Regions from separate parts of the Pediococcus ethanolidurans genome, predicted to be linked through region 3. Evidence: predicted binding sites of a transcription regulator. Region 3 holds the regulator's gene; each other region holds the start of a gene.

Region 1 (10,529 bases), 1.5 Mb from region 3:
GATTGCGATGAACAACATGTGGTTCGTTTCTAGTTTTATTCAAAACTGTGGTTCCTGGAATAACATAAATCGGCACTTGCGGATGATTTAATTTTTGCGCCAAATCCCGTTTTTGAGCTTCTGTCATGACAATGATGCCATCTAACTCATCAATTCGTGTCCCAAATACTGGTTCATATGCTGCATCAAACGCACTTCGGACCGGTTCCTGTGGATTAACAGCATGAACGATTGGCAAAGAAACATACTTGTGTGCCAAGGTGACCATGTTTAACATCGGCACATTGGTCTGTGCTGGTCGATCAGCGATAAACGTCTGATGACTACCGCCCTTACGGTTCAATTCATCCAAGAAAAAGGTAAATAGTTCATCTAAATTATCAAAGTTATAATCCTCACCCTTATAGTCAATCAGCTTTAGTAAAGAATTAACTGGTCGACCATTTGCATCATGCATGTAATAAGATTCATACACCCGTTTACCCTCGGGCGTGAACATAAATTCAGCTGCAGGATCTCCCGTTGGTGTGTAGTACTTATCCATAGACTTAAACCCACGCCAATCGTAAAATTCTGTTTTGGCTTTGTTCCCATACGCATCATAATAGTCAACATAGGAAACTTGTCCAAAAGTACTACTGGCAAAATAGACATCTCCGACAACACGATCACCATCATAAATGCGACTAAAATCCGCACCCTGATCAACTTCATAAGCCTTAGGAAGATTTAAATCGATTGTTTTAAGAACTTTAGATTTTTCAATATGTTCGGCATTTTGAAAAAAGTCAAACATATTGACAACATCGTCATCACTTAAACCCAGTTTTTCCATGTTACGATGTAATTCTTGATTATAATCACGAGTCACAATTTTTGCATCGACATGGTTATTTTTAAAAAGGTGAATACGATTTATTTCTGTATATTCAAGTCCCAAATTCAAAGCCATCAAATATTCATTCAAAAAGTAAATCATCTATTCCGCCTCCTTTGCAGTTTGTTTCTCAAAGAATTTATCAGCATCTTCAATCAATTGTTGCCAATCTTTCCAAATTGATTTTTCACTGAAACGTTCACGACTCACATACGCATTGTCGCTATATTGACGTAACTGATCTTGATTTATCATAAGATCAATTAATGCTTGCGCGAAAGCTTTGTAATCGCCGTCTTTGACAAGTTTGCCGCTAAAATCATCTTCAATAATATCAGAAGGTCCATACGGAATGTCATATGCGACCACTGGTAGTCCATGAGACTGAGCTTCCAAAACTGCTAGCGCAAAGCCTTCAACTCGACTTGTCAAAACAGAAACTTGAGCCCTGTCCATCACGTCGCCAATATTTGGTGTATACCCTTTAAACTGCACGGCATCATTCAAACTGAGATCCTTAACCTGTTGTTTCAATTCTTTATCGGTTTTACCGTCTCCATAGCCCCAAAAATCTAGCGTAGTTTGCGGTAATTTTTTATGCACAATGGCAAATGCTTTGACTAAGTGATCCAAGCGTTTTTCAGGGAAAAGCCGCGCGACAACAATGATCTTTCCCAAAGTTCGATCTGTAAATGGAACCTTAGCCTTCTTCATGAGTGCATTTGGCACAATGCCAACTGGAATTGTGAAAATTGGTGTTTGCTTTTCATCAAAACGCAGCTTAGCGTCAGCAGTTTGTCGATGTGTAGAATCAACCACAGCATTCCAATCTGTGAAATTATTTAATGAAAATTCAAAATTATTATTTAACAGTCGATCCATTGGATTATTTGGATCGGCAGTATGGGCATTATGTAAAAACAGGACTTTATAAGCCTTAGTCTTCATGTGAAGTAGTGACCACTCGGTTTCGACTGCCCGGTCTGATATAAACACATTATGACCCGCATCAGCCTTATTAAGTTGATCGAAGAAGAACCGTTGTAATCCTTTTAAACCGGTAAACTCGTAATCTTGTCCATGAAAGTCTACGATGCGCAACAAAGAATTCTGGATTTTTCCTTGACCATCATTAAAGTAGAACGATTCATAAACTAATTTACCTTCTGGCGATAAAATTTGTTCGTTGCTAACGCCGCCCTGGGGATTATGAATTTCAATAATTGATAAAAAGCCGCGATGATCATAGCGTTCTCGGCGCAAAAGATTACCAGCATAGTCAAAATAGCTTGCTGTTTGCACTTGTGAATCATGCTCACTCCATGGTTCAATGCGCACAGCTACTCTTCCGCGTAAATCTTTTGCAGTATAGGTATAAGTACCCTTATCGCGTCGTAATTTACAACCGTGTGGCAACTTGACATCTTTAGCCGTCAATTCTTTGGTCTTAAAATCTTCGGATCCTTGTAAAAATTCAAATAAATTAACATGATTTTTTTCAGAGATTCCGGCTACTTTTAAATTATGATGCAAGTCCACTTCAAAATTGCGAGTCACAATTTTGTTTGCGATTCCATAGTCATTGAATAAATTTACTCGCTTAATTTGAGCATGCTCGATACCAGATTTATTTAAAGGAATGGTCGTATTCAGAAAGTAATACATAAAATCCCACCTTTTCAGTTTAAAATTGAGTTTATGTCCCGATTATAGCAGAAAATGTTACCGTTTTAACAACTGCAATAAAAAACGTTCATATCATTACTGATTTTCAGTAACAATACAAACGTAATTTCAAAAAACTATTTTAGAAATCTAAGCTTTCATGACGTAACTTTGGTAAGCGTTTGGCAACTGTTTTAATATTCAATAGATCCCAATCTTCCAAGTTATGAGAGATAGAGTTTTTACCCCATGATCCACAACCTAAAGTTAATGAAGGTGTGATGTTGTTATACTTGTAGCCAATTGCACCTTGAGAAGTTGGTGTATTAATCAGAATTCGACAAGCATCCATTTCAAGAGCAAAGCGAGTAATTAAATCATCATCTTCGGTATGCAAGCCCACTGTATGTCCTAAACCACCAAGGTTTAAGCCACGTTTCATTAAATGCATTGCATCATCTTGGCTAGTAGCTTTAACCATGGTCAAAACTGGTGATAACTTTTCATGAGAAAGAATATAGTCACCGCCAAGTCCTTCCATTTCAGCTACTAAGAATTTGGCATCCTTAGGACAATCTTCAATGCCAGACCATTGTGCAATTGCATATGCAGATTGACCAGCAACCTTAGGATTGACAGATTCTTTTTCACGATTCATGACAGTGTACGCAAAGTTTTCCATGTCTGCTGATTTAACGAAATAAGCACCACGAGCCTTTAAGCCACTTTTTACTTCGTCATAAATGTCAGCATCTACCACCATGTTTGATTCGGAAGCACAAATCATACCGTTATCAAATGATTTCGATAAAACAATATCATCTAGTGATTGTTTAATATTAGCTGATTTTTCAACGTAAACTGGTACGTTACCAGGTCCAACACCTAATGCAGGTTTACCTGTTGAATAAGCTGATTTAACCATTCCAGCACCACCAGTTGCAACAACTGTTGCGATACCATCGTGATTCATCAAATCAGTTGTAGCAGCCATACTTGGTTTTGTAATCCATTGAACACAGTTCTCAGGAGCACCAGCTTTTACAGCTGCTTCTGCAATTACTTTTCCTGTTTCGACACAAGTTTTTTGTGCAAATGGATGAAAAGCAAATACAATTGGGTTTCGTGTTTTAATTGCCAACAATGCATTATGAAAAACAGTTGAACTTGGGTTAGTTACAGGGGTTGCACTTGCAATAACACCAACTGGTTCAGCAATCTTCATAATACCAGTTTCCTTATCATCACTGATAATACCAACTGTGCGGTCATTTTTAATTGAATTATAGATATCTTTAGTCGCGAATTGGTTCTTAATAACCTTATCCTCATAAACACCACGACCAGTTTCATCAACCGCCATTTTTGCAAGCTTCTGACGAGCATGGTAACCTGCTTCTGCCATTGCGTGCACAATCTTGTCAATTTGTTCTTGATCCATGACACTGAGACGATCTAAAGCAATATGAGCTTTCTTAACAAGGTCATTGACCATAGCTTGTGGTTCATCAATTGCCTTCTTGTTATCTAAATCTTTAATCATATTATATTATTCTTCCTCTCAGAATGAGTATGTTATTTGCTTCACAATTACAATTGTATCTTTCTAATATTCTTTTGTAAATGCAAATTGATTACATAATCTGAAACTGATAGAAATCATTGTTCGCTACGTCATCAAAGGATTTGTACTTTGTGAAAAAAGAATGTCTCATAATTATTGCTACAGATATAGTTTGTGAATTTTAGTACAAAAAGTAATCGCTTACTTCACAAACTTTTTTATGATTGGTAGAACACTCAATTCGGTCAAAACTATCTAATTGTTAAATGGTTCGGTCCAATTTTTTTTGGATTTTAAAATACTTGCTTACTCTCCATCTCACCCTCCCTGCCTTTTTTCGCTAAGCCTTAGGACAGTTACACAAGTCAGTCTTAATAAGCTAAGTAAGATTCCTGTGGGATTACGATCCCATCCTTCAATCACCCTTCTCTGCCTTTTTCGCTAAACTTTAGGACAGTTACACAAGTCAGTCTTAATAAGCTAAGCAAGATTCCTGTGGGATTACGATCCCACCTCCATCTCACTTAACTTATTAAGACTACCCGACTTGTTCCACTCACTAGTTTTAGGACAGCTCGGCAAAACAAGAGGCTGAATATAAGCATGACTCCTGCGGGATCGCTATCCCGCCTACGTCACACTTATATTCAGCCTCTTATCATTTTGCCTTGCTCACTTTAACTTTGTCGGCTTATGCTCCACCGACTTTTGCAACAAACGGATCAATTCTCCCGTCTGCACCTGATCCACAATCATATTCGATGTCACCTGCATCAACTGCTCCGATATATTCTTCGCCACCGTCGTCGTATGCTCCATCCCAATTCTCGCGATCTTCTGATTCACAATATCAATAAACCGATCGTACGCCTGCTTTGGATAATCCGTCGCCGTTATTCGATCAATTCCCGACCTAATCACCACAATCGGAAACGACTGCTTCAACAACGTAATCAACAAAATATCCGCCACCTGCATCACCTGGTACTTTTTCTTAGTTGGCGCCACTACCGCCTTTTGCTTCACATAATTATTAATCATCGTTGGCGTAACCGGATCCATTCCCAATGGTCCCGTATACCCCGTTAAAAGCGCCACCACCTGATCCATATACAGATCAAAGTTTGGTAATTCATCCCAGTGAGGCAGCTTTACTTCCCTAACTGTTTTTAACCAATGATTATACGATTCTAATTCGCTCATTTCATTCACCTCGTCCATAGATGTTACCGTAAGTATATCACGATCAGCTAGTTTTTAGAACTAGGTTGACTGCTTACAATCTATTTTCATGACGAGATGGGTGAAAATGTGCTATTCTTAAAAAAATACTTATGAATTGAGGCACTTATTTTGTTTGAATTTACAAAGAAAAGACGCGTAGCAGATGAAGTCAAGGAAATTATCCCCCAGCCAGTCATTGATGGGATCTGGCAAACATTAAAGAAAATGAAAACTGACAAACTCGTTGTTTCTCCTGTTGTTGCCTTCGTATTTAGTGATGATTATACAGAAGACACAATTTATGTGATGGGTTTACAAAACTCCGGTGCCGTTGCCAAAGAATATGACATTACCTACAAGGGTGAAAAGAAATTTCTTGGACAAGGAACCATCATCGTAATCAAGGACAAACCCAAAACTATGTCAATGAGTATTAGCGAATTAAATAAGCAGTCAAAGGAGTAACAAGTAGTTTTGAAAAATCTTAAAAAAGTTGTCTTACTTTTTACACTAAGTTTTTTAACCATTAGCTTAGCTGGTTGTGGCAAACAAAACACTTCAAAAAGTTCGACGGAAAAGACTACTAGTTCAAAAAAACTCAAGCCTCTAAAAAAGTTATTAAGAAAACCGCTTCTTTGACAGGTCAGCAATTTAAAACACCTCAAGGAACTTTTACTATCACTGAAAATCGTGTTACAGCTTCAGCAACTAAGAATAAACAAGTTTTGATTTTGCGATACACTTTTGCAAATACTAGTAGCGCCCAACTTGTTCCATCAGATTACTGGTATAAATATGTCAAAGCTACCCAAGCTGTTAACGGAAAAGTTAAAAAGTTAAACCAGGGATCCTTACCTTTTTCAACGAGTACCACTAAAGATGACACGCTTGAAAACTCTTCTGTGAATGAGGTTAAGCCTAACCATACGCTTAACGCTGAAGGATCATGGGAACTTGTCAAAAATGGACTTCCAGTAAAAGTTCACTTTTACGACTCTCATCAACAACTAATTGCAACACGACAATATGCAACAAAATAATTTATTAGAAAAAGCAATGATTCAAATTTTACAGAAAAATGAATCACTGCTTTTTTATTTTGAAAAATTGAAAGGTTGAATACATTTTTGCCTTAGGACGACTCTGAGTAACAGAAAGGACGCCATAAGCACGATTCCAGCGGGATTACTCCCGCATCCATCGCTCTTATGGCGTCCTTTCTTTCGTTACTCAGAGCCCACTTTTTTTATGGCATATCATTTCCCGCTGCGTAATAAACGTCATACCATTCTTGGCCCGTCAATTCCACATCGCTTCCTGCCAGCGATTCCTTAATATGCTGCGGATTCATCGATCCAACCAACACCTGGAACTTCGCCGGATGACGCAAAATCCATGCCGTCGCAATTGCATTCTTTGTCACACCATATTGGTCTGCCAATTCCTGCATCTTCTTATTCAACTCTGGGAACTTAGGATTATCAATAAATGGTCCATTAAAGTTTCCCCATTGATATGGCGACCATGCTTGAATCACAATATCATGAATTCTTGAATACTCAAGAAATTGTCCATCATGATCCACACCACGATCATCCTGCATATTAGTATGCATTCCGAAATCAATCATATTACTATGCATAATTCCGAATTGTAGTTGATTAAACATCAATTTTTGTGAAACCGCGCGTTGCAACATTTCAAATTGCATTGGGTTAAAGTTTGAAACTCCAAAATGACGTACCTTGCCCGCCGTTTGTAATTCATCAAACGCTTCCGCAACCTTATCTGGTTCCATCAATGGATCTGGCCGATGAAGTAAAACTGAATCCAAATAATCTAAGTTCAAGCTCTCCAATTCATGATTAACGGCATCAATAATGTGCTGTTTTGAGAAATTATAACGATTCCCATAAGGTTTGCCAGAACCATCATCGTTACCATTTTGAATACCAACTTTTGACTGAATCCACAAATCATCACGACTAACTGATGACTTAGCAAGTGCATCCCGAAAGACAAGATCTGATTTTCCACCGCCATAAATGTCGGCAGTATCAATAAAGTTCACACCGTTGTCAACCGCTGTCTCAATCACTTTTGTGGCTGCATCTGTATCCAACGCATCCATACGCATAATACCTAATGCCACATTAGAAACTTTTTTACCACCAATAACAATCTGTTTCAAAGGTATCACTCCTAATAAATGAATTTATACATATTCGACTACCAGCTTACCACCTTTTAATTCAAAAAAGAATTAATTTGTTACCGTTTGCATTAAGTGGTTGTCATTATCATTTTTTGATAATAAAAAGGTCATAACTCAACTAGTCATGACCTTTTAACACTAATTTATTAATTAGTTAATCGGAATTTGTTTATTACTTTCAAGTTTTTCTTCACTCTTTGGTAAAGTTACTTTTAACACACCGCCATCATATGATGCATTGATCTTATCACGATCAACATTTGGAAGATAGAATTGACGAGAGACATTGCTGTAGCTACGTTCTTGACGAATCAAATTACCCTTTTCATCTTTTTGTTCCTTATCAACATTGTGTTTGCCTGTGACTGTCAATGTATCATTGTCATAATTCAAAACAATGTTTTCTTTCTTAAAGCCTGGTAATTCTGCTGAAACTTGGTAGTCTTTTTCATTTTCACGGATGTCCGTCTTCATTGAGCTACCTTCAGTCATTGATTTGAAGAAATTCTTTCCGAAATTATCAAAAAAATCAAGTGGTGCAAAATCATCAAAATCTCTATTTCTTAACTCGTTAGCCATAATTCAAGACTCCTTTTATATAAAATATTTCGTACCTCATTTCCCGGTACAACTATATAGTAGGACCTTCTAAAATCGAATGCAAGAATTTAGCACTGTGAACTATGGAGTGCTAATTAAATGCTCAATAGCATTGATTCAGAGCCGTTTATCTCATCATTAAAAATTCATTTTATCCTTATTTATGTTCTGGTTTATGTTCTGGAAATCAAAAAAACAGCCGTCTTTAGTTGATTCTAAAATCGCCTAAAGATGAGCTGTTTTTATACTGATTTAGTAAGTAATAATCTTGTGAGTTTCGCTAGGCTTATCTTGAACTTTTAAGTCCAAAGCTTCACCTAAAATATGCAACGCTTTTTCACGTGTTTTTACTTGATCCATGTCAAAGATAATTGATTCAATGGCACCGCCAATGAAATCAAATCGCTCACAGAAAATGTAAGGATCTTCATTATCACGATGATGAAATTCGTCTTCAATTTTTTCGTAGAATCCTTGGCTCCATAAACGATCTTTCATATCTGGAAAATCGTTCTTTGTAACAAAGCCCTTTTCTTCAATCATATCAGCTGCTTGTTTGACGTCTTCTTTATCAAAGTCAATCTTTGCAATCTGTTCTTCATCTGTTTCTACTTTAATTCCATCATCTTTTGCCATTTCTGAGATCTCCTTAATTAATTTTTACGACCTCATCCTAGCACTACTTTTTAGAATCGTTAAGAAAAAGCGCTTTATTTTTGATTCCACATGGCAATAGAACGTCTGTGTTGCCGAATTCCCCACATTTTGTCCAATTCGGTCACCACAAGTACCACAGCTCCTGCAACTATTGGTATTAACCAGAAATACCAGTTCAAACTAGCTGTACTAAATATGACTTGCATAAACGGCAAGTAAGTAATGCCGGCCTGTAAAACAAGCAAAATGGCAATAATGGCAAATGCCATTGGATTTCTCAAAATATCCCTAGATAAAGCCAATTTTGGTGTTCGAATGTTGAAAAGATAAAAAATCTTACCAACTACAATCACGTTTAAAGTCACCGTGCTGGCCACCACTGGATTAATACCTTGTAAAGTTAGCCACTTAAATGCACCAATTCCCAAACCAGCGATTAAAAATGAAACATACACAATTTGCCAAACATCTTTTCGATTCAAGAAAGCTTGATTATTCTTTCTGGGAAGCCGTTTCATGAGTCCTTCTTCTGCTGGTTCAAATAAAAACGCAAATTGAATTGTAATCGCCGACACCATATTAATCCAAAGCAATTGCGTAGGAACCAACGGCATTTCTTGTTGCAAAAGAATCGAAATCAACACAATCAAACCTTCTGCAAAACTGGTTGGTAAGAGGAAACGAATTGTCTTTTTGATGTTGTCGTAAACGTGACGACCTTCTTTAATGGCCGTTGTTAACGTTGCAAAATTATCATCAGCCAACACCATATCAGCAGCTTCTTTAGCCACATCAGTTCCTTTAATTCCCATAGCAATTCCAATATCTGCCTTTTTCAAAGCGGGTGCATCATTTACCCCATCGCCAGTCATCGCCGTAACCAAATCATTTGCCTGATAGGCTTCAACAATTCTTAACTTATTCATAGGAGTCGTACGCGCAAAGACATTATAATCTTGAATAACTGCCTTTAATTGGTCATCAGACAGCTCATCAATTTCTGCACCAGTAATCGCGGAGATCTTGGTATCTAACCCGAGTTTTTGAGCGATAGCAGCCGCTGTTTCGGGATGGTCACCAGTAATCATTTTGACTTTAACACCAGCTTCACGCATTTCCTTCAGTGCTACCATTGTTTCTTCGCGAGGAGGATCAATAATCCCAGCAATTCCAAGAAATTGAACACCTTCAAGAACCAATTCATGCGTTAAGGTATGCACTTCTCGTTCAACTTTACGATAGCCAAGTGCTACCACACGCTCACCATTTTGTGCTAGTTTAGACACCTTATGTGTCCAAGTTTCAATATTAAAATCTGGGTTTGCCTGTTTTGCCATAGCAAAAACTTTGTCTGGGGATCCCTTCACTAAAATAACTCTTTGACCATCACTATCCTCATCCAATTTTGCGATATAGCGATAATCTGAATCAAATGGAATTTTATCTAATTCAACTAAATCTGGTTCGTTCTTCTTAAATACCTTATGATATAGCGTTAAAAATGCACCGTCAGTCGGTTCACCGTTAATTTCCCATTTGCCATCCGTTTCGATGAGTCGTGTATCATTTGCTTCATGACCAGTCACCAAAAGACGATCTAAATCTTCGTCATAACCGGCAGCAACAGGCTGACCAGCTTTCGTAATTTGTCCATCTGGTTGATAGCCAGTTCCACTAACCTCATACTGACCTTTAGCAGTGATTAACGTGTCGATGGTCATTTCGTT
Region 2 (10,529 bases), 400 kb from region 3:
ACGCGTGACCACATGATCCAAAAAATAACGATCATGGGACACAATAAGTAGGGCACCGCTGTATGACTTAATGTATTTTTCCAACCAGGTCAATGTATTCATATCAAGATGATTGGTTGGTTCATCCAAAACTAGCAGATCATGTTGCTCTAACAATAATTTGGCCAACGCTAATTTAGTCTTTTGACCGCCTGACAGTGTATTTACGGATCGTTGATAAACTGATTCTTCAAAGCCAAAGCCATGTAAAACTCCTCGAATTTCAGCCTGATAGCCGAAACCGTTTTGTGCTTTAAACGTTTGTTGTTTTTGATCATATACATTAGACAGCTTTTCAAATTTTTCAGAATTAGCAATAATAGTTGGATCACCAAGTTGTTTTTCTAATTCATGAATCTCTTTTTCGAGTTGAATTACTTTTTTGAAAACTGTCAGCATTTCATCCCAGATTAAGTTATCAGTATTTAAGCCTTGATTTTGTGCAAGGTAACCGATTGATAGCTCTTTTTTGGTTGTGATTTCGCCACTATCTGGTTGTGTGTCGCCAATTAACATTTTGAGCAGGGTTGTTTTGCCGGCACCGTTTCTGCCAACTAGTCCGATTCTATCCTGTTCTTGAATATCAAAAGTTACATGAGAAAACAAGGGGTCGCCGCTAAACTCACGGCTAACATCTTGAGCCTGTAATAAGATCACAATCATTCATCCTTTCATGTTGCTATTTTATTATATCTTAAATTTTGTTTCTTGTTGTAAGTGGTAAAATAGAGCTTGTTAATTATTCACAAACTTCATTGGAGGTTTAAGGATGGAAACTAAAATTCCAGAAGCGACCGCAAAACGGTTACCACTTTATTATCGCTATTTAAATAACTTATTGTATGCAAATAAATTACGTGTTTCTTCAGCAGAATTAGCTGAATCTATTCAAGTTGATGCGGCGACGATTAGACGCGATTTTTCCTATTTTGGTCCGCTAGGTAAACGGGGCTACGGTTATGATGTTCACAAACTCATTGATTTTTTTAAGAAAATTTTGGATCAAGACACATTGACTAATGTGGCGTTAATTGGCGTTGGAAATTTAGGGCATGCGTTGTTAAATTTTAATTTTCATAAAAATAGCAATGTACGTATTAGCGCAGCGTTTGATATTGATCCCCAGTTGATTGGGTCGGTTCAAAGTAATGTGCCAGTATACAGAATGGACCAATTGCAAGAACAACTTAAAGATCAACGGATTGAAATTGCCATTATTACGATTCCCGCAACTATTGCACAAAAAGTTGTCGATAAATTAATGCAAGCTGGTATTAAAGGAATTATGAATTTCACGACGGTTCGAATTTCTGTTCCAGATGGCATTCGAATTCAAAATATTGATTTAACTAATGAACTTCAGACTTTAATTTACGCAATTAATCATGATTAATGGTTTAAAGAGTCAATAGAGGTAAAACAACTAAAGAGTTCATTAATATATGTGCAATCATGGAAGTTTGAATTTTGCCGGTATGATGATAAAGCCAACAAAACCATAAGCCAATAGCACCGTATAAAACTAAGTGACCGTCTGCATGTGCAAACGCAAATAAAGTACTAGCCAGCAGTGCGGTAAGAAGCTGGGCAATATTGGGGCCGAGAAAACCAAATAATGTCGCAAGATTGCCAAAAAGTACTTTGCGGAAAACAATCTCTTCCATAATGGGTGCCCCGACTATAAGAATTAGGGCATACAGTGGATAGTGTTTGACAATGGCTAACAAATTATTCGTATTTTGAGAAGCAGCGTTGCCCCCAGCCTGAATGGTTAAGCGAAGAATAATCGTTTGCAAAATTATGACAATAATAAAACCGAGAATGCCCCACAGAACAATCTGCCAAGCATGGCTCGATTTTTTTTCAGGATAGTTTTTAGGCATATCATGAAAGGCCAAGAAACTTAGAATAATGGCACCGACCAAATAATCAATAATTTGAACATTAAAAATTACTGCATGTGTTAATTTAAAGGAACTATTTAAAAAACTTGGCAAGAGATAAATGATTAAATACGTAATTAATATATAGATGGATTTCTTTTCAAGTTTCATACTGAACACCTCACAAGTATTCCCTTAGTATAGCATGTTTGCGCGGTTCGAAAAGCCTTTTGTCAAAAAAGGTCAGTAAAATACTTGCATTCTAGTTTAAGAATGATATAGTAAATATTGTTGTTAGCACTTAACAACTAAGAGTGCTAAATATTCATAAATATATAACTGGAGGGATTCATTTTGTTAAAACCATTAGGAGATCGCGTGATACTAGAAGCACAGGAAGAAGAAGAACAAACTGTTGGTGGCATTGTCCTTGCAAGTAATGCTAAGGAAAAGTCACAAAGCGGCAAAGTTGTTGCTGTGGGTGAAGGACGCGTACTAGATAACGGTGAAAAGGTTGCACCTTCTGTTAAGGCCGGCGATACAGTAATTTTTGATAAGTATGCCGGTACTGAAGTTTCGTATGAAGGCAAGAAGTACTTGGTACTTCATGAAAAAGATATTGTAGCAGTTATTGACTAAACAAACTAAAAAATTTTGAGGTGAAATATTTATGGCAAAAGAAATTAAATTTTCTGAAGATGCACGAACAAAAATGTTAAAGGGTGTTGATAAATTAGCTGATACAGTTAAATCAACCATTGGACCAAGGGGTCGTAACGTTGTTTTGGAACAGTCTTACGGTTCACCAACAATTACAAATGATGGTGTCACAATTGCTAAAGCAATCGATCTTGAAGATCATTTTGAAAATATGGGTGCTAAGTTAGTATCCGAAGTTGCTTCTAAGACAAATGACATTGCCGGCGATGGTACAACAACGGCAACTGTTTTGACACAAGCAATTGTTAATGAAGGTATGAAGAACGTAACTGCTGGTGCTAATCCTGTTGGAATTCGTCGCGGAATTGAACGTGCAACTAAGGCAGCTGTTGAAGGTCTTCACAAGATGTCTCATGATGTTAAGACTAAGGATGATATTGCTCAGGTTGCTTCAATTTCAGCTGCTAATGAAGAAGTTGGTAAGTTGATTGCTGACGCCATGGAAAAAGTGGGTAACGATGGTGTAATTACAGTTGAAGAGTCACGTGGTGTTGATACAACACTTGATGTGGTTGAAGGAATGCAATTCGATCGTGGCTACATGTCACAATACATGGTTACTGATAACGATAAGATGGAAGCAGATCTAGATAATCCGTACATCTTAATTACTGACAAAAAGATTAGCAACATCCAAGATATTCTGCCATTATTGCAATCTGTTGTTGAACAAAGTCGTTCACTTTTAATTATTGCTGATGACATTACAGGTGAAGCTTTACCAACTTTGGTATTGAACAAAATGCGTGGAACCTTTAATGTTGTAGCTGTTAAGGCACCTGGCTTTGGTGATCGTCGTAAGGCACAACTTGAAGATATCGGTATTTTAACAGGTGGAACAGTTATTACTGATGATTTAGGGTTGAACTTGAAAGATACGACTATTGATCAGTTAGGTCAAGCCAACAAAGTTACAGTTACAAAAGATGATACAACTATCGTTGAAGGTGCTGGTAACAAAGACCAAATTGCAGAACGAGTTGCAACAATCAAACAACAAATTTCAGAAACTACTTCTGATTTTGATAAAGAAAAGTTGCAAGAACGTTTGGCTAAATTAGCTGGCGGTGTGGCTGTTGTCCGTGTCGGTGCAGCTACTGAAACAGAATTAAAAGAGAAGAAGTACCGAATTGAAGATGCATTGAATGCCACAAGAGCCGCTGTTGAAGAAGGCTTTGTTCCTGGTGGTGGTACTGCTTTAGTTAATGCAATTTCATCACTTGATGGTATCAAGGCTGATGGCGATGAGTTAACTGGTGTTAATATTGTTAAACGTGCTTTAGAAGAACCAGTTCGTCAAATTGCAGAAAATGCTGGTGCCGAGGGTTCTGTCGTTGTTGAGAACTTGAAGAAACAAAAACCAGGTATTGGCTACAATGCTGCTACTGGTAACTGGGATGACATGGTTAAGGCTGGAATTGTTGATCCAACTAAGGTGACACGTTCAGCTTTGCAAAACGCTGCCAGTGTTTCAGCTTTGTTATTAACAACAGAAGCTGTTGTTGCTGATAAGCCCGAACCAAAGGATGATGCTGCAGCTGGTGCACAACCACAACCAGGTGGTATGGGCGGCATGATGTAAGCTATAAATGGTTTAAAGTCTCAAAGTCAGAAAAATCTGATTTTGAGGCTTTTTTTGTTGTAAATTAATGATAAAAAGCCGATTAATATGAAAATGAATATTAAAGTTGCACTTCGTTCTGAGATGTGTTTGAATGGATTGCGTGGTAATCAGTTTGCATTTAAGTTCGCGAATTTCATGAAAAAATGAAAACTGGATATAGAATAACAGATTCATTTGTAGTAAACTTATTTTTGATTTGCACTGCCCGAGTTTTTACTCGGGTTAATTTTATTTTTGTAGAGGAGCATTATAAAATGTGGCGTTATCTAAAACGGCTCTTGATTGGAAAACCGTTAAAAACTTTAGATGAAGGTGGACAATCATTAACTAAGTTTAGAGCTTTGGCTTTGTTGTCTTCAGATGCTTTGTCATCCATTGCTTACGGAACTGAACAGATTCTTTCTGTTTTACTGGTTCTTTCGGCAGCGGCAACTTGGTATGCAATCCCGGTAGCGGGAATTGTTTTAGTTCTTTTGTTTGCAATTATCATCTCGTATCGACAAATTATTAATGCGTATCCATCTGGTGGTGGTGCGTACGTTGTTGCTAGTACTAATTGGGGACAGTCAGCTGGATTGGTTGCCGGTGGATCTTTGCTAGTAGATTACATGTTGACCGTGGCCGTTAGTGTCACTTCAGGAACTGAAGCAATTACTTCAGCCATTCCTAGTCTTCATGCTTATGCAGTTCCAATTGCAATTTTAATTGTTATTGGTATTATGGCTCTCAATTTACGGGGTTTGAGAGATTCGGCCTCTTTTTTAACTTTTCCAGTTTATTTCTTTATTGTAATGATCACCATTATGATTGGAATTGGTTTCTTTAATATCATTACTGGTCGTGTTGTGGCACATGCTGCAGCCAGTTTAGGTTCTGCTGTACCCGGGATGACCATTGTCCTTTTCTTAAAGGCATTGTCATCTGGTTCTTCATCTTTAACAGGTGTTGAAGCAATTAGTAATGCTGTTCCTAATTTTAAACGTCCACGTCGTAAAAATGCTGCTAATACTTTGGCAATCATGGCATTAATTTTGGCTGTTTTCTTTGCTGGAATTACATTCTTAAGTTATGCTGGTGGAATTTTACCGAATGCAAATCAAACCGTTCTTTCTCAAATTGGAGAATCCGTGTTTGGTCACGGTCTGTTTTTCTATTTATTGCAATTATCGACCGCTTTAATTTTGGCTGTTGCAGCTAACACAGGTTTTTCGGCATTTCCAATGTTAGCTTATAATTTGGCTAAGGATAAATATATGCCACATGCTTATATGGATCGTGGAGATCGTTTGGGTTATTCTAACGGTATCATTTCTTTAGCCGTTGGTGCGATTGTGTTAATTATCATTTTCCACGGTCAAACAAGTCTCTTAATCCCACTTTATGCAGTGGGGGTGTTTGTGCCGTTTACACTATCACAATCGGGGATGATCGTTCACTGGTTCCGTGAACGGACAGGACACTGGTTATTAAAATCGTCTGCAAACTTATTGGGAGCAGTTTTATCGCTTGGATTAGTTGTTTGTTTGTTCTTCTTACACTTTGGCAATGTTTGGCCTTACTTAATTGTGATGCCTGCACTTTTACGATTGTTCTATAAGATTCATCAACATTACGTTAAAGTCGCAAAACAACTGCGTATTGCAGCCAAAGGTAAAGTTCAACTGCACGATTATGATGGTTCAACGGTGATTGTGTTGGTTAGCAATGTCACACGTGTGACCGCCGGAGCAATCAATTATGCGCGTTCAATTGGCGATTATGTAATTGCGATGCATGTTTCGTTTGATGCGGATCCTAAAAAAGAACATAAGACAGCAGTTGAGTTTAAAGCGGAGTATCCTGACGTTCGATTTGTAGATATTCATTCTTCGTATCGATCAATCGCTAATCCAACTTTACGTTTTTGCGATGTGATTGCACGACGAGCATCAGAACGTAACTATACGACCACTGTGCTTGTACCGCAGTTTGTTCCGCGAAGACCTTGGCAAAATATTTTGCATAATCAAACTGGATTGCGATTACGTGCAGCGCTTAATTCACGCGAAAATATTATTGTTTCAACCTATCATTATCATTTAAATGAATAGTTTTCTAAAATTTAGTTAATTTAATAAGGAATAATCAAACTGGCGGTGATAAAAATATAATTAAACCGTCAGTTTTTTGTTTTGATTTAAGGTGTAAGTGGTATCATAAAATGACTTGTGTTACTTATGTCGGCTTTGTATAATAGTTATAATGTCTAGAAAAGAGGTCTAACATGCGATTTGAAATTATTGTAAGCTTATTTGCGACAGCAATTATCTCTGCCGTACTAACGCCGTTTGTTAGACGACTCGCATTTAAAGTTGGCGCAGTAGATGAGCCTTCTGCACGGCGGGTAAATAAAATTCCAATGCCCACAATGGGTGGCTTGGCAATTTTTCTTGCTTTTAATTTTGCCACTTTCTTTCTATTGAGAGCGCAAATTCCTACAAGGCAATTGTGGGGAATCTTTGGTGGTGAATGTATCATTGTCCTAACAGGAATAATTGATGATATTTTTGTCCTAAAACCTTATCAAAAAATGATCGGTATTTCACTTGCAGCAATTGAAGTTTTCGTCTTTGCCAATGTACGAATGACCACGTTAACGATTCCATTTCTAGGAACGGTTGGATTGGGTTGGCTTAGCTTTCCAATCACGTATTTGTGGATAGCGGCGATTACCAACGCGATCAATTTAATTGATGGTTTGGATGGGCTGGCGACGGGTGTTTCCATTATTGCATTATTTACAACGGGAATTACGGGACTCTTCTTCTTGCCGACGCCTAACATTTACACGGTTATTATGATTTTTACACTGGTAGCAGCTGAAATTGGGTTCTTACCCTACAACTTTTTTCCAGCTCGTATTTATTTAGGCGATACCGGTGCATTGTTTATTGGATTCATGATTTCGGTATTTTCGTTATCAGGATTGAAGAATGCCACGTTTATATCTGTTATCATTCCAGTTATGATTTTAGGTGTACCCATTACCGATACGGTTTTTGCCATGTTGAGACGAATTTTAAACAAACAGTCGATTTCGCAAGCAGATAAACGTCATTTACATCACCGCTTAATGCAGATGGGATTAACGCATCGACAAACTGTTTTTGTGATTTATGGTATTTCACTGATCTTTTCTTTTATTGCACTGTTATATCCGATCTCACCAATTTGGGGATCAGTTTTGTTAACAATTGGTATTTTAATTGGGTTGGAATTATTTGTGGAAGCAATTGGGTTGGTCGGTCAAGACCGCAGACCGCTTTTGAATTGGATTCAAAAAATTGTTACTTCAAATACATCTAAAGAAACCAGCGATCAATTGGAAAATGAACGCGAAGAAAGACAACGAGCTGCAAAGATTAAAGCAGAACAAAAAAAACAAAATGATACCGATTCTAAAAATAAACATTAAAAACTACTCACTGGGTAGTTTTTAATGTTTATTTTTTTACTGGTACTTCGTTAAATTGTTTACCAGTCGTTTGAAAAGTAACGTGACCGTTTAAAAGATTTGTGATGTTTTGTTTAAATTGTTCAATATGTTCAGTTATCACCGGAATTGTTATCGTGATTTTTTCCGCATATTGGGTATTTTGAACGATAAGATCGTGTGTGCTTAACCAGTGGGTGACTGGGTCGTATTGTGAATAGTCGATCGTTAGAACTAAGGTGGTCTGTTCAATGCGTTCGACGAGACCAATTTCGTCTAATACTTGGGACGTGGAATTACTGTATGCGCGAATTAGCCCACCGGCACCAAGCTTGATTCCGCCAAAATAGCGGGTAATCACCACTAAAACGTTATGGACATTCTTTTTTTGAAGTACTTCCAGAATTGGAACTCCGGCAGTTCCTGAGGGCTCACCATCATCGCTTGCTCTTTGAATATAATTATCATTACCAATCATGTATGCAAAACAATGGTGATTGGCTTTACGATGATTAAGCTTAATTTGATCAATAAAATTAAGTGCATCCGTTTCGTTTTGAATGCGGAAAGCAGTCGCAATAAAACGTGATTTTTTGATTTCAAGTTCGTGAGTACCGTTTTTAGAAATTGTAATAAAATTACTGGTCATGGAAAATTTACCTTTCTTTTTTGCGTACTTAATTACTGGGTGATAAAAATGAACAAATCCGAATTTTATGGGCGGCTAGTTTTGAAAACACGAAACTGGAAAGACGAAGGAATCAAAACTATCAAGATGCCAACCATGGCTGTCAATGAGGGTCGTGTACATTGCTTGCGTTGCAATACCTGGTTTGTAAAATCACTCGTTCAATTACCCAGACAAGAGTTCTACTGTCCTGAATGTATTCAATTAGGAAGAGTCACAACTTTAGAAAACTTTTTCACGCTTAAAGAACCTAACCAATTTAAACAACTTGCGCATTATTTAACTTGGGAAGGTAAGCTTACAGAAAGCCAACTACGGTGTTCAAAAGAAGTGATTCACTCATTTAATCATGGCAAAGACCATCTTTTATGGGCTGTGACGGGTGCCGGAAAAACAGAAATGCTATTTCCTGGAATTAATGAAGCCTTACAAGCGGGGAAACGAGTCTGTTTAGCTTCGCCGCGTGTGGACGTCTGTTTAGAACTTTTTCCACGGCTACAAGCAGCATTTAAGCAGGTTGACATTGCGTTGCTTCATGGCCGTCAAACTGAGTCTTACCGTTATACACAATTAACTATTGCCACAACTCATCAACTATTAAGATTTTACCATGCTTTTGACGTTTTGATTATTGATGAGGTGGATGCTTTTCCATATGCTCAAAACAAAAAATTATTATATGCTACTACACAAGCCAAGAAAGAGACTGGTTCGTGTTTATTCTTGACAGCTACTCCAGGAGAAGAACTGTTAAAAAAGGTGCGTCAAAAACAGCTTGCCGTCAGTTATTTACCTCGGCGGTTTCATGGTTTTCCATTGCCAGAAATTCAGGTTAAATTAGTTTTAAATTGGTATTCTAAAATGTATGCCCAAAAGTTGATTAGGCCTTTGAAAAGATTTATTAAAAACTGTCAAGAAGCCAATCGTCAGTTTTTAATTTTTGTTCCCCACATTAAGTACTTACCATTTGTGTTAAAAGCAGTTGCAAAAATATTTCCCAGTTTAAAAATAACCACCGTCTTTTCAGCAGATGAACAACGACTAGAAAAGGTGCAGGCAATGCGAAAGCATGAGATTGATGGGCTGATTACGACGACAATTTTAGAACGAGGTGTTACTTTCCCTGGAATCGATGTTTGTGTATTAGGGGCGGACGATGACACCTTTTCGTCTGCAGCGCTGGTTCAAATTGCAGGACGAGTGGGGCGTAGTCCAAAACGACCAACGGGAAATGTCTTATTTATCTGTGCGGGATTATCTCGTTCGGTTAAGAGAGCGATTCAACAAATCAAATTCGTTAATCGAAAAGCGAAGGAGGAAGAACATGCAATGTCTTCTGTGTCACCGTCAGATACGTGAAGCGTGGCCGTTGGGATCCTTAATACTTCCACAAAGAAAACGAATAAGTACCACGTGTGCAGAATGCTTAGGTACTTTTCATAAAATTAGATTTAAAACAAGTTGTGTAGGTTGCGGGCGTCATCAGGGTTCAAAGAATTTATGTCAAGATTGTCAAAAATGGAAAGCTAAAGTTAATTATCATTTTGTTAATCATGCCCTGTATCAGTATGATGCCACAATGAAGCAGTATATGCACGACTACAAATTTCAAGGACACTATCAATTACGTCACGTATTTGCGAGAGCCTTTTCTCAATTTATTGCAGCACAGAGTAAAGCAGATTATTTGGTTGCGTTGCCGATTGATGATCAAACTTGGCAAACGCGTGGGTTCAATCAAGTAACAGGATTACTTGAAGATTTACAAATAATTGAAATTTTGAATATGAAACGTAATGCAGATGAAAAGCGACAGTCGCAAAAGAAACGGCATGAACGCTTGAAAACTAGTAATCATTTTCAAATTGATGTAGAATGTCCAGAACAGATCAAAGATAAGCAGATTTTATTACTCGATGACGTCTATACAACAGGAAGAACACTTCGGCATGCTGCAGAAACACTGTATGCAGCCGGCTGTAGGACTGTTGAAAGTATCACGTTATGTCGTTAATAATTTTTTCTCGTTTTTCATTTGTTTAAAATAGCGTTTTCATTTATAATGGAATTAAGCAAGATATTAGAAGAGTGGTCCTTTCGATA
Region 3 (10,529 bases):
TCACTGCTTTTTGTGGTAAAACTAAATTTAAAATAATTCCTAGGACCGTTGCAACGGCCAATCCGGAAAATTGATACTGTCCAAGTTGTAGATAAGCATTTCCAATTCCAATAACTAAAATGGCAGAGGCAATCATAAGATTTCGTTTAATGTTGAAATCTACTTTTTCATCAATCAAAACTCTCAATCCATTAGATGCAATCGTGCCAAACAGAAGAAAACTGATTCCACCGATGACAGGTGAAGGAATGCTTTGAATTAATGCACTTAGTTTACCAATAAAACTAAAGATAATTGTGAAAACACCGGCACCAGCCAAAACATAAACACTGTGAACTTTTGTAATTGCCAAAACACCAATATTTTCACCGTAGCTTGTTACTGGAGGTCCACCAACCAGACCCGCAATAATGGATGCCGTCCCGTCACCTGCTAAAGTATGATTTAATCCTGGATCCTCAAAGAAATTACGTTTAGTTAATTTGTTTAAAACCATAATATGACCAGTATGTTCAGTCATGGTTACAAAGGCAATTGGAGCTAAGCTTAAAACGGCTCCCCAGTAAAAATGAAAATGATAAGTTAAAAATGGCACTTGAAACTTAGGAAGTGAGAACCAAGAAGCAGCCATAACTCCGCTAAAATTAACAATTCCAAACAAAACCGCTACAAGATAGCCAACTACAATACCTAAGAGAATCGGAATTAGGCTAATAAATCCTTTCAGATACATATTAAAACCAATCGTAACGAGCAACGTAATCATCGCTACCGCAAAGTATCGCCAGTCATAAGTCGTTGAACCAGAAGCAAGGGTTCGCATTGTTGCATCAGTGGCTGCGGTTCCTGCTAAGGACAACCCAATAACCATTACAATCGGGCCCACAACAATTGGAGGCAAAATTTTATTGATCCACTCAGAACCAACAAAACTCACAATTAAAGCAACAGTTAAGTAAACCAAGCCAACTGCAACAGTTCCTTGGGCAATTCCTGGATAGCCGGTTGTCTTCATTAAGGCAACCATCGGTACAATGAAAGAAAAGCTGGAGCCCATATATGCAGGGATTTTTCCTTGGGTAATAAGTATGTATATTAGGGTTCCAACACCAGAACTAAAAAGCGCAATTCCGGGATTCAAACCAACTAAGATAGGCACAAGAACCGTTGAACCAAACATAGCAAACATATGCTGAATCGACAAGCCAATCCAGTGTCCCAATGTTGGACGATCATGAATATCTAAAACAACATCGTCATTGTGAAAATTATTTGTTTTCGCCATCTAAAATCCTCCTAATATATTAAAAGCCCCTTCGAGTCGAGTGGCTCAAAGGGGTTCAGAATAATAGTTAGACTTTATTTATTCTAGACTACCTTTGAAGTCTCACAGGACATCTTTAAAGGTTTCATTAACGTTAAGATACACTTAATATGTTTAAACGTCAACCAAATTTGCATTAAAATTTTTTGAATCAAAAAAACGAACGATCTGGATTTAACCTGTCATTCGTTTATTACTATCTGGTTTTAATTTTGTCGTCAGCATTTACATCAGTATCCTTTAACTGACTTCTTGTTTTCTGATTGACATGCTGTTTTAAATATTTTATCAGATCTGATTCACGTTTGAAAATTCGTGGATGCTGTTGCTTATGCAAACGCAGATCAATTTCGTTAATTTTAATTCGTCCCGTCCAAGTATGAGAATATTTAATAATCAAACGATTATTTAGATCTTCTTTCCCAAACTTAAAAACATAAACACTCTCAGGAGTCATTAAAGGTCTGATATAACGTTTTTCATATTTATATTTATTGGAGTTCATGAACTGTTTCGTTCGCTTTAAAATAAATAACACCCCCAAAAAATTTGCTTAAAGCATCTCGATTTCGTTTCTAGTTAATCATTATATTAAGCTATTCCCTGAAAAAAGTAAACTAATTTGACCAACTTATTTGCTACCCGTTGAAAATAATAAGAAGCAACCATTCAATAAATATTTAAAACAATTCGATTAATTATTTCTCATTTTGTTCGGTATCAGTCTTCAAAACAGCCATGAATGCCTCTTGCGGAATTTCAACTGTTCCAACTGCTTTCATTCGTTTCTTTCCTCGTTTTTGCTTATCCAAAAGTTTTGCTCGTCGATCAGGATCTCCGGTATGAATTTTTGAAGTTACATCTTTTCGATAGGCTTTAATATTGGTTCGAGAAATAATTTTAACCCCAATTGCAGCTTGAATTGGTATTTCAAAGTTTTGCCGTGGAATAATCTTCTTTAAGCGACTTGTAATTTCAATGGCTCGTTGTTGGGCAAAATCCCGATGTGCAATAAAACTTAAGGCATCTACTTTTTTACTGTTTAAAAGAATATCAATTTTCACTAAGTCACTTGGTCGATAATCTTCCAATTCATAATCTAGTGATGCGTAGCCATGTGTACTAGACTTCAATTTGTCAAAGAAATCAAAAATGATCTCCGACAAAGGTAAATAATAAACAACATTTACGCGATACGTGTCCAAATAATCCATTGTATCAAACACACCTCGTCGATGTTGGCATAATTCCATGACAGCCCCTACGTAGTCATTAGGAACCATGATAGAAGCTTTAACGAACGGTTCTTTAACATCTTTAATAGTGGCCGAATCTGGCATTTCAGAAGGATTTTCAACAACCATTTCACTTCCATCAGTTAAATCCACGTGATACGTTACGGAAGGTGCGGTTGTAATTAAGTCCAAATTAAACTCTCGTTCCAATCGTTCCTGAACCACATCCATGTGCAAGAGGCCCAAGAAACCACATCTAAATCCAAATCCTAAGGCTTGCGAAGATTCTGGCTCAAACTCTAGAGCGGCATCATTTAATTGCAGTTTCTCAAGGGCTTCCCTTAAATCATTAAATTTTGCATTATCGGTTGGGTATAAACCAGCATATACCATTGGGTTCATTTCTCGGTAACCATGCAAAGCTTCTTTAGCAGGTTGTTTAACATCAGTAACCGTATCACCAACACGAGTATCTTTAATGTCTTTGATACTTGCCGTTAAATAGCCAACATCCCCAGCCATTAAATAATCACGTTTAATTGGCTTAGGTGAATTGACGCCCACTTCATTGACTTCGTATTCACTACCACTATTCATTAAACGGATGTGATCACCTGGTTTAACCATCCCCTCAAACAGACGGATGCTTAAGACAACTCCACGATAATCATCGTATTTTGAATCAAAAATTAAAGCTTTCAAAGGCGCTTTTAAGTCACCCTCAGGGGCTGGAACCTTAGCAACAATTTGTTCCAAAAGTTCTGCAATACCAATTCCTTTTTTTGCACTAGCAAGGACCGCATCAGATGCATCTAAACCAATCACATCTTCAATTTCAGTGCGGACTCGTTCAGGATCAGCAGAAGGTAAGTCAATTTTATTAATTACTGGCACAATCTCTAAGTCGTCGTCCAAGGCTAAATAAACGTTCGCCAATGTTTGTGCTTCCACACCTTGCGCTGCATCAACAACGAGAATTGCCCCTTCACAAGCCGCCAAACTACGTGAAACCTCGTAGGAAAAATCAACATGTCCGGGTGTATCGATTAAATGAAAAATATATGTTTCACCATTTTTTGCCTTATAATGCAATTCTACGGCATTTAATTTGATTGTAATTCCACGTTCACGTTCTAGGTCCATTGAATCAAGCAGTTGATCTTGCATATCACGTTTGGCAACTGTATCGGTTAACTCTAAGATTCTGTCTGCCAGAGTGGATTTCCCATGATCAATATGGGCAACAATTGAGAAATTTCGAATATGTTGCTGACGATCTTTTAAATCTTTGTATTCAGGCATTTTAAATCTCACTTTCATGTAACTTCATTCATCCTATTATAGCAACGTTTGAGGCCAATCTCAATTATTTCATTTGCATACTAATTTACAAAAATAAAAAACACGTAATTAAATGTTTAAAGATTTCAACATGAAAAACAAGCTGCTTGTTGAAAGTCCACCATTTAATTCGTGTTTAATACCCATCATTTAAATTTATCAAAAAAACCGTTCTTACCAGTACCTGAAACTTTTTCGCCACCTGCTTTAGCAAATGCCTTCATAGCTTCTCTTTGCGCGGTATTCATATTCTTCGGTGTTTCAACAATTACTGTAACTTGTTGATCACCCGTTCCATTTCCTCTTAAGCGAGGTGCACCTTTTCCACGTAACCGGAATGTAGTTCCCGTTTGGGTGCCAGCTGGTACTTTCATTTTAACGTCACCGTGAACTGTTTTAACTTGAATTTCATCACCTAATGCCGCTTGTACAAAACTAATATGTTGATCTAAATAAATTTCAGCACCATCACGTTTAAAGACCTTGCTGGGGGCAACCCGGAAGATAATAAACAAATCTCCATATCCACCGCGATTAGTTCCGGCTTCACCTTGACCTTGAAGTCGCATTTGTTGTCCATCTTCAACACCAGCAGGAACCGTCACTTTGACTTCATGACGTTCATTGACATGGCCAGTACCTTGACAAGTTGGGCACTTCTCTTTGATTTCTTTACCAGTACCATGACAAACATCACAAACTTGTTGTGAAACCATGCGGCCAAGTGGTGTATTCTGAGTAACCTGAATATAACCAGCCCCATGACATTTGGCACACGTAACAGGTGAGGTTCCAGGTTTTGCTCCAGAACCATCACAGGTCTTACAAAGTGCTTCACGATTGTATTTAATGGTCGTCTTCTTACCAAATACGCCCTCTTCAAAAGTAAGATCCATTTGGTATTGAAGATCTTCGCCTTGTTGCGGTTGATTAGGTTGCGCACTGCGAGTTCGACCGCCACCGCCAAAGAACTGACTAAAGATGTCGTCAAAACCGCCATTACCACCGCCAAAACCACCAAAATCGGCAGAATTAAAGCCACCGTTGCCGCCACCAAAACCGGCATTAGCATCAGCAGAACCATATTGATCATAACGTGCACGTTTTTGATCATCACTTAAAACTTCATAAGCTTCATTTACATCTTTAAATTTTTGCTCCGCACCAGGAGCTTTATTTAAATCTGGATGGTACTTTTTTGATAACTTACGATATGCCTTTTTTATTTCATCGGCAGATGCATCTTTGGATACTCCTAGGATTTCATAGTAATCTTTATTCTCCGCCATTATGAACCTCCATTTTTATCGATAAACTTAGAATATCATAGACTAAATGTAATAAAAAGCCAAAGTCCATATGACTTTGACTTTTTATTAACAATCAAGTAATTATATTACTTCTTTTTGTCTTTGTCAGGATCTACTTCTTCAAAGTCACCATCAACAGTTCCCTTGTCATCTTTCTTATCAGATGAAGTTGAACCATCCTTTTGATCACCCTTAGCTTTTTCCTGTTGTTGTGCTTGTTGATATAGTTTTACCGAAAGGTCCTGAACAATCTTATTCAAGTCATCCTTCTTGGTCTTCATATCTTCAATATTGTTATCTTTTTGAGCTTTCTTCAAAGCATCTTCGGCGTCTTTAGCCTTTTGAATTTCTTCTTTAGATACTTTACCATCCATCTCTTTCAAAGTCTTATCAGTTGTAAAGATTAATTGTTCGACTTCATTCTTAAGATCGACTTCTTCTTTACGTTTTTCATCAGCAGCCTCGTTTTCCTTGGCTTCTTTCATCATACGATCAATTTCTTCATCAGAAAGACCCGATGAACTCTTGATGGTAATCTTCTGATTCTTGCCAGTACCCTTATCGGTAGCCGAAACATTTACGATACCATTTTTATCAATATCAAATTTTACTTCGATTTGAGGTACACCACGTGGTGCCGGTGGAATATCCGTTAATTGGAATCTTCCAAGTGTTTTGTCATCAGCAGCCATTGGACGTTCACCTTGTAAAACATGAATGTCTACAGCTGGTTGACTGTCTGCAGCCGTTGAGAATACTTGTGATTTGCTAGTTGGAATTGTGGTATTACGATCAATCAACTTAGTAAATACACCACCCATAGTTTCAATACCTAATGAAAGAGGTGTGACATCAAGTAAGACAACATCCTTTACATCACCTGTTAAAACACCGCCTTGTACAGCAGCACCTAAAGCGACCGCTTCATCTGGGTTGATTGAGTGATTTGGTTCCTTACCTGTCCAATTTTTAACTGCTTCTTGAACGGCTGGAATTCGGGTTGAACCACCATTAAGGATAATTTCATCTAAATCACTTGCAGAAAGATTAGCATCACGTAGAGCGTTGTCTACAGGAGTCTTAGTACGCGCAACTAAGTCAGAAGTCATTTGATCAAATTGTGCGCGAGTCAAAGTCTTTTCCAAATGTAAAGGACCATTTGCTCCGGCAGAAATAAATGGCAAACTAATTTGAGCTTCGCTAACACCAGAAAGATCCTTCTTTGCTTTTTCAGCAGCATCCTTCAAACGTTGTAAAGCCATCTTGTCTTTAGAAAGGTCAACACCATTTTCTTTCTTAAAGTCATCAACTAACCAGTCAATGATCTTTTGATCAAAGTCATCACCACCAAGGTGCGTATCACCATTAGTAGAAAGTACTTGGAAAACGCCATCCCCTAATTCAAGGATCGAAACGTCAAAAGTACCACCACCAAGGTCATAAACTAAGACTTTTTCATCTTTATCCTGTTTATCAAGACCGTATGCTAAAGCTGATGCAGTTGGTTCATTAATGATTCGTTCAACATCCAAGCCAGCAATTTTACCAGCATCTTTTGTTGCTTGACGTTGAGAGTCATCAAAGTAAGCAGGTACTGTGATAACTGCCTTTTCCACAGTATCACCAAGATAATCTTCAGCATAGTGTTTCAAATATTCCAAGATCATCGCTGAAATTTCTTGTGGTGTATATGATTTACCACCAGCACTAACCGTATAATCTTTTTCACCAATGTGACGTTTGATAGAAACGATCGTATCTGGATTTGTAATTGCCTGTCGTTTGGCAACTTCACCAACTTGTGTTTCGCCATTTTTAAATGAAACCACTGAAGGTGTTGTTCGACTACCTTCTGGATTTGTAATAATCTTTGGTTTGTCGCCTTCAAGGACCGCAACCGCAGAGTTTGTTGTTCCTAAATCAATACCAATAATTTTATTACTTGCCATTTTAAATTAATCCCTCTTTTTATTTTTATTGTGATACAGCAACCATTGCTGGGCGTAAAACCCGATCTTTTAACATGTATCCTTTTTGCAAGACACTCACAACCTGATCGGCCTTTTCACCATCTTTGACAGCAACTGTCTGAACCGCCTGATGAATGTGCGGATCAAACGGTTTGCCAACTGCTTCAATCTCAGTCACATGATTATCTTTTAAAGCCTTGCTCATATGATCAAAAACCATTTGAATACCCTTTTTAAGTTGTTTACCATTTTCATCAGTTACTTCAATTGCCAAAGCGCGTTCAAGATTATCAATAACCGGTAAAATATCTTTTGCCAAATTTTGACCATCGTACTTTACCAAATTAGCTTGTTCTTTTTCATTACGTTTTTGAATATTCGCAATCTCAGCCTTAGCTCGAATATATTGATCAGTGATAGCATCAACCTTGCCATTTAAATCAGTAACTTGTGCCTTTAATGTTTCAACTTCTGCAGAGGACTTCAAATGTTTCTTTAATTTCTTTTCGACTTTTGCTGTTGTTGCATGTTTATCTTTAGCTTTTTTGGGTTGCATCTCAGTTGTTTGATCAACTGCTTTAGCTTTTTTATCTTCTGACACTGTCTTCACACCTCTCAACTATCATCAATATCGTGGTAATAATCTATCAAGCGTCTTGCTAATTCAGTTCGAAAGGCACCAACTAATCCAATCATTTTTGAATAAGGCATACTTGTCGGACCTAATATTGCAATAACACCCTTGCCGTGTTGATCAACATCATAAGTTGCTGTGATCAAACTATAGTTTTTTAAAAGATTATTAGTAATTTCATTACCAATTTGAACCTGAATATTTTGATCAGGAGATCCTAAAACATTTGCGAGATCGGTCGAACGACTCATCAAACTATACAATGAACGGATCGATCCTAAATCATGCTGTTTGGAAAAATCTAATAAATTTAAGCGACCACCAACGAAAAATCTTTCAGTTGCCGATTTTTTCAAAACATCCTCAAAAATATCCAAGAATCCTTCTGGCGTTTCGATATATTTACCGATTTGAATCGGAATATCTGTTGCTAATCTTTGGAAAACCTCTGATAACTTTAAACCAACTAATTCGTCATTAATGACTCGAATAACAGACTCTAAAGCCTCTGGATCGACATTTGTTGGCACTTTAAAAGTTTTATTTTGCACATCTCCATTATCAGTCACCAGAATTGCCATAACCCGATGATTTCCAAGAGGTACTAATCGAAAGCCTTCAAGTTTGGCATCTTTCAGTTCTGGCTTCACAGTAAAAGCAGTGTAGCTAGTTAACTTTGAAAGCATATTTGCCGATTCAGCAACAATATCATCAATTTCTTGAAACTGATGATTGAACGATGAACGGATTTGCCGTAAATCACTCGACTGAACTTTATCAGGTTTTAGCAAATGATCAACATAATAACGATAACCTTGAATTGACGGAATTCGACCGGATGAAGAATGCGTCTTCTTCAATAGCCCCATCTCTTCCAACGTTGCCATCTCATTACGAATTGTCGCAGAACTCACATGAATTGGTAATTGGCTAACTAGTGCCTTTGAACCCACAGGTTGACCATCACTCGTATAGATTTGAACAATTGCTTTTAAAATCAGCAATTCTCTATCTGTCAGCAAAACCATCACCTCTTTTAGCACTTAGCACATTGGAGTGCTAAGACACTATTAAAGATAACAAATGTAGATTCAAATGTCAACATTAGTCAAACATTTTTTGACATTAATCAAATTATTTTTAAATCAATGTGTTGAAAAGCTTATTAATTCAACGTTTCTATTCATTAACCAGTTACTCGGACTAGTTAACTTTCTTAAAATTTTGGTATGCAATTGGTATGAACTACCTATTTTGTTAAAATAATAAGTTTTTACTCATTTGACAGTTACCGCTAGTTACGCTTTTTATTTAAATTCGCAAAATATTTCCGAATATTTTTTTCATCCATTTTCAATTGTTCAACTAATTCTGCAGCATTGGCAAATTTTATTTCTCCACGAACATAGTGATACCATTTCACGGAAACCTGTTCACCATAAATTTCTTGATCAAAATCAAAAATATTTATTTCTAAGGTAATTGGTCGATTTTCTCCAAATGTCACATTTCGACCAACAGATGCCATTGCGGGCCACCATTTAGTGCTTACTTTAAGTTGTACAGCATAAATACCAATTCCCGGTATTCTCACCCATGGATCGGATAAAACGTTGGCCGTCGGAAAACCAAGGGTTCGTCCACGTGCTTCACCATGAACTACTAATCCACTAGTTTGATAAACATAGCCCAAAAACTTATTAGCATGATCTACATTACTTTTTTCCAAATCATTACGAATTCGCGTAGAACTCACCTTTTGACCATCAAGCAGAAATTCATTCACTGTAATTATATCAAAATGATTCTTCGAATAACTTGGTAAATGAGCCATATCGGCAATTTCACGTGGCCCATAAGTATAATCAAATCCCGCTACAATTACCTTAGCATGAAGTGCAACCATATATTGATCAACAAATTCCTGTGGTTTCAAATGTGCCAAAGATGAGGTAAAACTGACCACATATAAGATATCAACCCCAAAATCTTCCATCAGTTCTGCTTTGCGTTTTACAGAAGATAAATAATGCAGACCATTTAAACCCGGTTTAGGAAATACGACTGATGGATGATGATCAAATGTCATTGCTGCCAAAGGCATTTTACGTTTAGTTGCCTCTGCTCGTGCTTTTTTAATTACTGCTTGATGACCAAGATGAACACCACCAAAAAATCCCATTGCTAAAACAACCTCTGTTTGGGGAATCTGTTGAGTCTTATATGGATGATGTAAATAAATAATTCTCATAAAATTCTCCTATTCTAATTCACTAATAACATTGTCAATGGCCGATAAGCTACTCGTTGTTCATCATATTGATATAAGGCCTGTACTTGATTTTCAAAAGTTAGTACCAGTACAGGTGCTGCATTTTTTGGTTGCTTAAAGTTACTGCGTTGCAGAATCGCCCCATTTTGAACGCGCCGATTTAAATCCTCATTCAAAGAAAAATGAGGATACATTTTTAATGCGTAATCAAGTGGATACATCAATGTGGCAACATTTTCGTGTTTAACCGCTAGTTCCAATTGAGCGAAAGTAACTGTTTCAGACAGCTTAAATCCACCACTTTTAACCCTAGTTAATTTTGACATTACTGCAGGAATGCCTAAGTACTTCCCAACATCAACCGCGAGCGTGCGTACATAAGTTCCTTTACTACATTGCACCTCAAAATTGACCGTTTGAGTTCCGTCAGTTGAATTAAAAAT

What was found. The regulator HrcA, encoded in region 3, represses chaperone genes, less so after heat shock. The targets are predictions, from matches to a motif close to TTAGCACTCNNNNNNNNNGAGTGCTAA.
Region 1: the regulator HrcA is predicted to act here: its motif matches at 8,214-8,240, upstream of AB3219_RS00755 (Hsp20/alpha crystallin family protein).
Region 2: the regulator HrcA is predicted to act here: its motif matches at 2,217-2,243, upstream of groES (co-chaperone GroES).

What each region holds. Positions count from the first base shown of each region.
Region 1 covers NZ_OZ061250.1:150,127-160,655, forward strand. The annotation lists gene asp1 (accessory Sec system glycosyltransferase Asp1) at 1-979, opposite strand, end outside; gene AB3219_RS00725 (glycosyltransferase) at 980-2,542, opposite strand; gene AB3219_RS00730 (aldehyde dehydrogenase family protein) at 2,685-4,085, opposite strand; gene AB3219_RS00735 (DUF1836 domain-containing protein) at 4,779-5,309, opposite strand; gene AB3219_RS00740 (hypothetical protein) at 5,460-5,795, shown strand; partial or broken gene AB3219_RS00745 (DUF5067 domain-containing protein) at 5,936-6,370, shown strand; gene AB3219_RS00750 (aldo/keto reductase family oxidoreductase) at 6,577-7,521, opposite strand; gene AB3219_RS00755 (Hsp20/alpha crystallin family protein) at 7,696-8,124, opposite strand; gene AB3219_RS00760 (hypothetical protein) at 8,398-8,781, opposite strand; gene AB3219_RS00765 (HAD-IC family P-type ATPase) at 8,856-10,529, opposite strand, start outside.
Region 2 covers NZ_OZ061250.1:1,273,884-1,284,412, forward strand. The annotation lists gene AB3219_RS06260 (ABC-F family ATP-binding cassette domain-containing protein) at 1-696, opposite strand, end outside; gene AB3219_RS06265 (redox-sensing transcriptional repressor Rex) at 809-1,432, shown strand; gene AB3219_RS06270 (CPBP family intramembrane glutamic endopeptidase) at 1,437-2,093, opposite strand; gene groES (co-chaperone GroES) at 2,277-2,561, shown strand; gene groL (chaperonin GroEL) at 2,593-4,224, shown strand; gene AB3219_RS06285 (APC family permease) at 4,521-6,356, shown strand; gene AB3219_RS06290 (glycosyltransferase family 4 protein) at 6,530-7,720, shown strand; gene AB3219_RS06295 (YigZ family protein) at 7,749-8,387, opposite strand; gene AB3219_RS06300 (DEAD/DEAH box helicase) at 8,436-9,785, shown strand; gene AB3219_RS06305 (ComF family protein) at 9,751-10,440, shown strand.
Region 3 covers NZ_OZ061250.1:1,673,639-1,684,167, reverse strand. The annotation lists gene AB3219_RS08320 (uracil-xanthine permease family protein) at 1-1,285, opposite strand, end outside; gene AB3219_RS08315 (hypothetical protein) at 1,521-1,853, opposite strand; gene lepA (translation elongation factor 4) at 2,023-3,861, opposite strand; gene dnaJ (molecular chaperone DnaJ) at 4,047-5,189, opposite strand; gene dnaK (molecular chaperone DnaK) at 5,297-7,159, opposite strand; gene grpE (nucleotide exchange factor GrpE) at 7,185-7,781, opposite strand; gene hrcA (heat-inducible transcriptional repressor HrcA) at 7,796-8,842, opposite strand; gene ribF (riboflavin biosynthesis protein RibF) at 9,109-10,065, opposite strand; gene truB (tRNA pseudouridine(55) synthase TruB) at 10,080-10,529, opposite strand, start outside.